One region of the Enterococcus montenegrensis genome, then DNA from elsewhere that is predicted to be linked to it. Evidence: riboswitches for the same ligand, from Rfam matches in the RefSeq annotation. Region 1 holds a riboswitch; the other holds the start of a gene.
The links. A riboswitch is a leader RNA that binds a small molecule or an ion and turns the genes downstream of it on or off. The one in region 1 is predicted to bind thiamine pyrophosphate.
Positions count from the first base shown of each region.

Region 2: another riboswitch for thiamine pyrophosphate. It lies ahead of P3T75_RS03595 (thiamine-binding protein); the one in region 1 lies ahead of thiT (energy-coupled thiamine transporter ThiT).

Region 1 covers NZ_CP120467.1:2,587,347-2,590,783, reverse strand. The annotation lists gene P3T75_RS12480 (ribose-phosphate diphosphokinase) at 1-770, shown strand, start outside; gene P3T75_RS12475 (hypothetical protein) at 1,059-1,847, shown strand; TPP riboswitch at 1,958-2,057, shown strand; gene thiT (energy-coupled thiamine transporter ThiT) at 2,147-2,749, shown strand; gene P3T75_RS12465 (hypothetical protein) at 2,908-3,437, opposite strand, start outside.
Region 2 covers NZ_CP120467.1:751,933-755,369, forward strand. The annotation lists gene P3T75_RS03590 (AbrB family transcriptional regulator) at 1-995, shown strand, start outside; TPP riboswitch at 1,132-1,232, shown strand; gene P3T75_RS03595 (thiamine-binding protein) at 1,452-1,748, shown strand; gene P3T75_RS03600 (ABC transporter permease) at 1,774-2,484, shown strand; gene P3T75_RS03605 (ABC transporter substrate-binding protein) at 2,463-3,437, shown strand, end outside.

The sequences.
Region 1 (3,437 bases):
ATGACAATTTGATGGAATTACTAATTATGATTGATGCCTTGAAACGAGCAAGTGCCAAAACAATTAACGTGGTAATGCCTTATTACGGGTATGCCCGTCAAGATAGAAAGGCACGTTCAAGAGAACCAATTACTGCAAAATTAGTTGCAAACATGATTGAAAAAGCAGGTGCAAACCGCGTCTTAACTTTGGATTTACATGCGGCTCAAATCCAAGGATTCTTTGATATTCCAGTGGATCACTTAATGGGCGCACCATTAATTGCCAATTATTTCTTAGAAAAAGGAATTTCAGGGGATGATGTTGTTGTCGTTTCTCCTGACCACGGTGGCGTAACACGGGCGCGTAAATTGGCTGAATTTTTAAAAGCACCAATTGCTATCATCGACAAACGTCGTCCAAAAGCAAACGTGGCTGAAGTTATGAACATTATTGGGCATGTGGAAGGTAAAGTATGTGTGTTAATTGATGATATGATCGACACTGCAGGCACGATTACTCTTGCAGCCAATGCTTTAAAAGAAGCAGGGGCAAAAAGTGTTTATGCATCATGTACCCACCCAGTATTATCTGGCCCGGCAATGCAAAGAATTCAAGATTCAGCGATTGAACGTTGTGTCGTAACAGATTCCATTAACTTGCCTGAAGATCGTCGGATTGAAAAAATTGATGAAATCTCTGTAGGTCCTTTAATGGGAGAAGCAATCAAACGTATTCACGAAAATAAACCCGTTAGTCCGTTGTTTGAAACAAAACAACCAACCAAATAAAGCAACATTTGACTCCTGCCATTTTGGTAGGAGTTTTTTTATAAAGTAAGTATAAATTTCTCAAATGGATTCCTTTGGCTTTTCTTATTTTAACGATCGAATTGTTTTTCTATTTGTTAGTTTAGCAACGTTAGCGCTGCTGTTTTAAAAGTTGCAAACAGTTTTTGCGGCCTGTCTGATTGTGTTGTGGGTAAAAATTAAACGTGGAAAAGAACTTATGCTAAAATTAAATAAAAAGCATAAGGAGCATTTATGAACAGGTATATAAAATTTTTTGGTTTCCTTTTTTTGGCACTAGGACTAGGCGGCTGTCAAAAAGTAGATGAAGCCAAAAACACGATTACAAGCATTGCCCAACAACAAGCAAGCATAGAACAAGCAGATAAAAATAAGACGGAGATCACGACAGCAACAAGCCAAACAAAAGAGGACCCACTAGCTTTTTCACAAGATGATTTGGTTCACAAAGTTTTCAGCGGTAAAGCCCAAAAAAAAGATAATCAAACTGTAGCATTTCAAATGAACTTTAATTTGATGCAAATAAAAGATGCCTTAAATCCCACTGCACCGACGCAAAATAATGTTTTATTAGCCGATGCACAGGGCAATAGCATTATTGGAAATGGGAAATTTGAACAAATCAATCCTCAAACTGTAAAATTAAGTGGCCGCAACTGGACGACTTATGAACAAGCTGCCATTACCATTACGCAAATTAAAAAAGGGCAGTGGCAAGTGACGCTCAATGAATCGGGTCTGCCGTATACTACAGCTACTGTCAGCTATGATAAAGAAAAAACAGCACAAGCATTAAAAGATGCAAGTAATTATGGTCAACGAATGACACCCTATGGATTTGCCAGCACTCAGATTTTCACCGAGCCTGTGAAAACAATCAAAGCAGCAAGTAAAGCTGTGGAAAAAGTCTATTCTTTAAAAGAAGATGAATTAACAGGGGAAGAAAAAACTGTGGATAACCAAGAAACCTTCGTCTTTACTGTGGGTAAACAAATTAACGGCAAAATGGTACAAGAAGTTGTGGTGATACCTGCAACCGGAGAATATTATACGCGGTAAAGCGGCAGTTAATTTTTAGTAGATCTTACTAGCATGACAGCTTTAAGCTGTTCTTTCCACAAATAACATAAAATATGCTATGCTGAGTACGTAAAAAAACAAAATAGAATTCGTTCACAAAGGGGAGCCGTTTGGCTGAGATTGTAAGTCTACTAAACCCTTCGTACCTGTATCGATCATTCGAGCGTAGGAATTGTGACAAGTTTGAAGTGCTACTTCTCCTTTGTCCCGAATAGAAGTTTGCGGCGTTTTTGCCGGTCGTAAACTTTGCGTGACGGTTCTTAAAGGAGGATTTTTTTATGGCAAAAAGACTAGAATTACAAGTATGGGTGGAAGGAACGGTAATTGCTGCAGCGGCAATGGCGCTATCTTTTATTCCGATTCAAACTGCAAATTCGGCCTTTGATCTATCATTGGGGATGGTACCACTTGTTTTATACTCCTACCGGCGGGGCCTTATACCAGGACTAACAGCTGGTTTTGTTTGGGGGCTGTTAAGCATTGTCATTGGGACAGCAATGAAAAATTTTGTTTCAGTACCACAAATAATTTTTGAATATCCCTTTGCTTTTGCATTTGGTGGTTTTGGCGGAATTTTTGCTAAAAAAATCCAGACAGCAGTGGAACACCGGCGTAATACCGCGGTCTTATATGTTGTTTTAGGGGGCGTAGTGGCTGCCTTTGCCCGTTGGTTTTGGCATTTTTGGGCAGGTGTTTTCGTTTGGGGCGCCTACGCACCAGAAGGGATGAACCCTTACTTGTATTCCTTTATCTTAAATGGTGCTTCAGCTTTGGCAAATGCGATTTATGTGGCGGTGGTGTTAGGTATTTTGGTGAAAGTAGCACCACAACTGTTTATTCCAAAACGCAGCCATTTCATTTCAGCGGCGAAATCAAAATAAAAAATAAGGCTTGTGGCAAAAGATTTGTCGCAGGCCTTATTTTAATAAAGGTATTATCAGTAAAATATTTAGTGATTGCTGAAAGATCTGGCGATAACTAGCAGATCTGTTGTAACGTAAGTACCAAATTGGTTTTTGCAGTCAATGGTGTGGGTGGTTTAATTTGGCATTAACAATAAATCGTTGTCTTCATGTTTTAAGTACCAATTTCGTTCTGCTTTACTGTAAATTAAAGTAGCCACCAGCATTTCTGGTTTATCATAGCCGAAAGTGACGCTTTGGCGTAAGCCGCTTTCTTCAACTAAATAAATCGGAATGTGAAATTCTTTATTAACGACTTCACTGCTTTTTAGACAGAAGATAACTCCTTCTTGAAAGAGTCCCTTCATTTCTTTTAAAAGATTTAAATCAAGTTTTTCCACAGGGGTTGCTTTTCTGAAAAAACTGCGACGATCATTTAATTTTCCTAATGCAACGCGGGTAATTTTGTCAGCTAAAATACGATAAAATTCGTCTAAATAGCGATAGTAAATTCGCGTTAGGCCATCTTTTAAATCAAAGAAGACAAAATTGTTTTGCAACTTATAAAAAAACGGTGAATGAAGATGCGTTTTCATGTGGCCAAAATATAACAGCTCAGAAATTTCTAGCGGCGTTAATTCTTTTAGCATGGCTGCATCGCTAAAAT
Region 2 (3,437 bases), 990 kb from region 1:
GGAAGATAAAATTACCCGCTCCTTTTATGACCGGCAGCATGTTGGCGGTCGCTTTATTTGCAATCTTTTCTGCGCAAATGTATATGCCAAATAATCTAAAAACTTTTGCCCAAATAATTAGTGGTGCATATATCGGGCAACAGGTAACGAAAAATGACTTGCTTAATTTTCCTAAATTGGCAAAATCGATCGTGTTTTTGATGACCTTATTTACGTTGAATATGTTTATTGTCGGTTTTTTAATTCATACTTTTTTCTCAATTGATTTAATTACGGCCTTACTTTCCTGTATGCCCGGAGGAATTATGGATGTGTCTTTGATTAGTATCGATATGGGCGCACAAGCTGAGATAGTCGCAACGATGCAACTGGTGCGATTAGTCGGGATGCTGCTTATTCTTCCATACTGGATTAAGCTGCTGCTTGATCGCTTTCAAAGAAAAGAAGATACTTTAAAATCATCAGAGGCTAAGAAAATTGTCACACAGCTACCTTTTGGTACAAGTGATTTTATTGTCAATGACGGTCTTATTTTGATTATCGCAAGTATTGGAGGATTGATTGGTTTATCCCTTCATATACCGGCGGGGGCGTTAATGTTTTCGTTAATTTTTTCCAGTATTTTGAAAATAATAAAAAATACTGCGCAACTAAACACGAATATTCGCTACATTGCCCAAATTTTTGCTGGGACAATCATCGGCAGTACCTTTACACAAGATAGTTTAAAAGAAATGAGTCGCTTATTTATTCCGGCACTTTTATTATTAGGAAGCTACTTAATGATAAATGTATTGTTTGGTTACCTTGTATCTAAAAAAGGAATTTTAGATTTAAAGTCAGCATTATTTGCTTCTTCTCCAGCTGGGGCGACAGATATTTCCTTAATTGCGGGGGAATTAGGTGGCGACATGCCTAAAATTGCGGGTATTCAAATTTGTCGCACCTTGTACACCATCATCGTTTTACCCAATATTGTTCGCTGGCTTACGTAACACCTGAAATTAGCACGATGGAAATGTGCCGTGTAAAATTTTTTTGGTTCACTGTTTGGAGGGGAATAAAATCGCATTTAAGTACTTTCTACCAAAAAACTTGACCAATCTATTTTTCTTTGTTAATTTAAGTGCAACCGAATATGTGGGGAGCTGTAATGGCTGAGAGGAAGTTCGACTTCGACCCGTTAACCTGATTCAGATAATGCTGACGTAGGTAAGGAGTTTATTTTGGTGTGCAAAGTAGGTCATCACGGACTTTTGTACAGTTGAATAATATAACTTTTGTCTCAGTATCGTCTTATGATACTGAGATTTTTTTGTTCTCAAAGACTAGAGTTTGAATAAAGAGCAAAAAGTTTGCTAGTGGCTGTTTTATTGAATCAAATCTTTAAAAGAAATTCATTTAGCTCATGCAGTTCACGTATCGGTAAAAAATAATGGAGTGTGAAAAAAATGGACGCAAGTATCGCAATTCAAGTTTTACCAAAAGTAGAAAGTAAAAAAGAAGTCATCGCTATTGTAGATGAAGTCATCGACTACATCAAAAGTACAGGGTATACCTATCAAGTGGGCGCTTTTGAAACAAGCGTTGAAGGAGATTATGAAGGTTTGATGGAGCTAGTGAAACAATGTCAATTAATTGCTGTTAAAGCGGGAGCGCCAAGTGTTTCTGCCTACGTAAAAATTGCGTATACGCCAAAAGGAGATGGGCTGACCATTGCCGAAAAAACGGATAAACACCAACATTAATTTAATCCCCGTTGCCACTATACTAATGATTTTAGCAGTGTGGCAGTTTGTCACAGTAAAAAATATTGTTCCAGCATTTATGTTACCCAGTCCTAAAGCGGTACTGCAAGCTTTACTAACAGACTGGCCTCAGCTAGCGGCAAATGCGAAAGTTACGTTGTTAGAAGCCATCTTAGGACTTTTAGCTGGTGTTTTACTCGGTTTTGTTTTGGCAGTTATTATGGATCACATCCATTGGTTGAAACAAGCGATTTATCCTTTACTAGTTTTAAGTCAAACAATTCCAACGGTTGCTTTAGCTCCCTTATTGATTATTTGGTTGGGATTTGGGATATTGCCAAAAGTTGTGTTGATTATTTTGACGATCTTTTTTCCGGTAGCGTTAAGTTTGTTAAATGGCTTTGCAGCCATTGATCCGGATGAAATTTTATTATTGCAATCGATGGGGGCGAAATCTTACCAGATTTTTTGGCATATTAAGTTGCCCGCTAGTTTAGGTTCATTTTTTGCCGCATTAAAAATTGCAGTCACGTATGCCTTAATCGGAGCTGTGGTATCAGAATGGCTAGGCGGTTTTGAAGGTCTAGGGGTGTACATGACCCGCGTGAGAAAATCTTATAGTTTTGACAAAATGTTTGCCGTGATTTTTCTCATTTCAGCTTTAAGTCTACTACTTTTAGGAGCTGTTTTAGTGTTAGAAAAAATTTCGATGCCATGGAAGAAGGAGCAAAAATGAAAAAATTAATCAGTGGTATTTTATTGGTTACAACATTAATAACATTAGGTGCTTGTCACAGTGGACAAGCAAGTAAAAAAGAAACAAAACTAGAAAAAGTGACGTTTGTTTTAGACTGGACCCCAAACACCAATCATACCGGCTTATATGTCGCCAAAGAAAAAGGCTATTTTAAAGAGGCTGGCTTAGATGTTTCCATCGTCCAACCTTCTGATGGAGACGCTAGTATGATTGTCGCTAGTAACAAAGCACAATTTGGTATCTCTGCCCAAGATTCTTTGGCCGCAGATTATGTTTCCGCGAAACCTTTACCAATCACAACGGTAGCTACAATTTTGCAGCACAATACATCAGGTATCGTTTCGCGAAAAGGTGAAGGGATAAATCATCCCAAAGGTTTGGAGAAAAAAACCTACGCGACGTGGGATTCACCAATTGAAAAAGCTATGATCAAAGATGTCATGGCAAAAGATAATGGTGGCGATTTTAATAAAGTAAAATTAATTCCGAATACAATTGTTGATGAGCCTCTCGCTTTGAAAGAAAAACAAGCCGACGCCATTTGGATCTTTTATGGTTGGGGAGGCATTAAAGCGGGAGTTGATAATGTAGCAATTGATTATTTTAACTTCAAAGATATAAATCCTGTATTTGATTACTATACACCAGTTATTTTTGCGAACGACACGTTTTTAAAAGAAAACCCCAAAACAGCTAAAAAATTCTTAGCCGCCGCTAGCAAAGGTTACGAAGATGCTATCAAAGACCCGCAGGCCGCCGCAGATATTTTATGTAAAGAAGTTCCAGAGTTAGATAAGAATTTAGTTCAAAAAAGTCAAGCTTGGATCAGTCAGCAATATAAGGCAGAGGCCAAATCATGGGGATATATCGAGCCTAAACGGTGGAATGCCTTTTATGATTGGTTATCAGAAAATAAATTAGTTGCTAAAAAA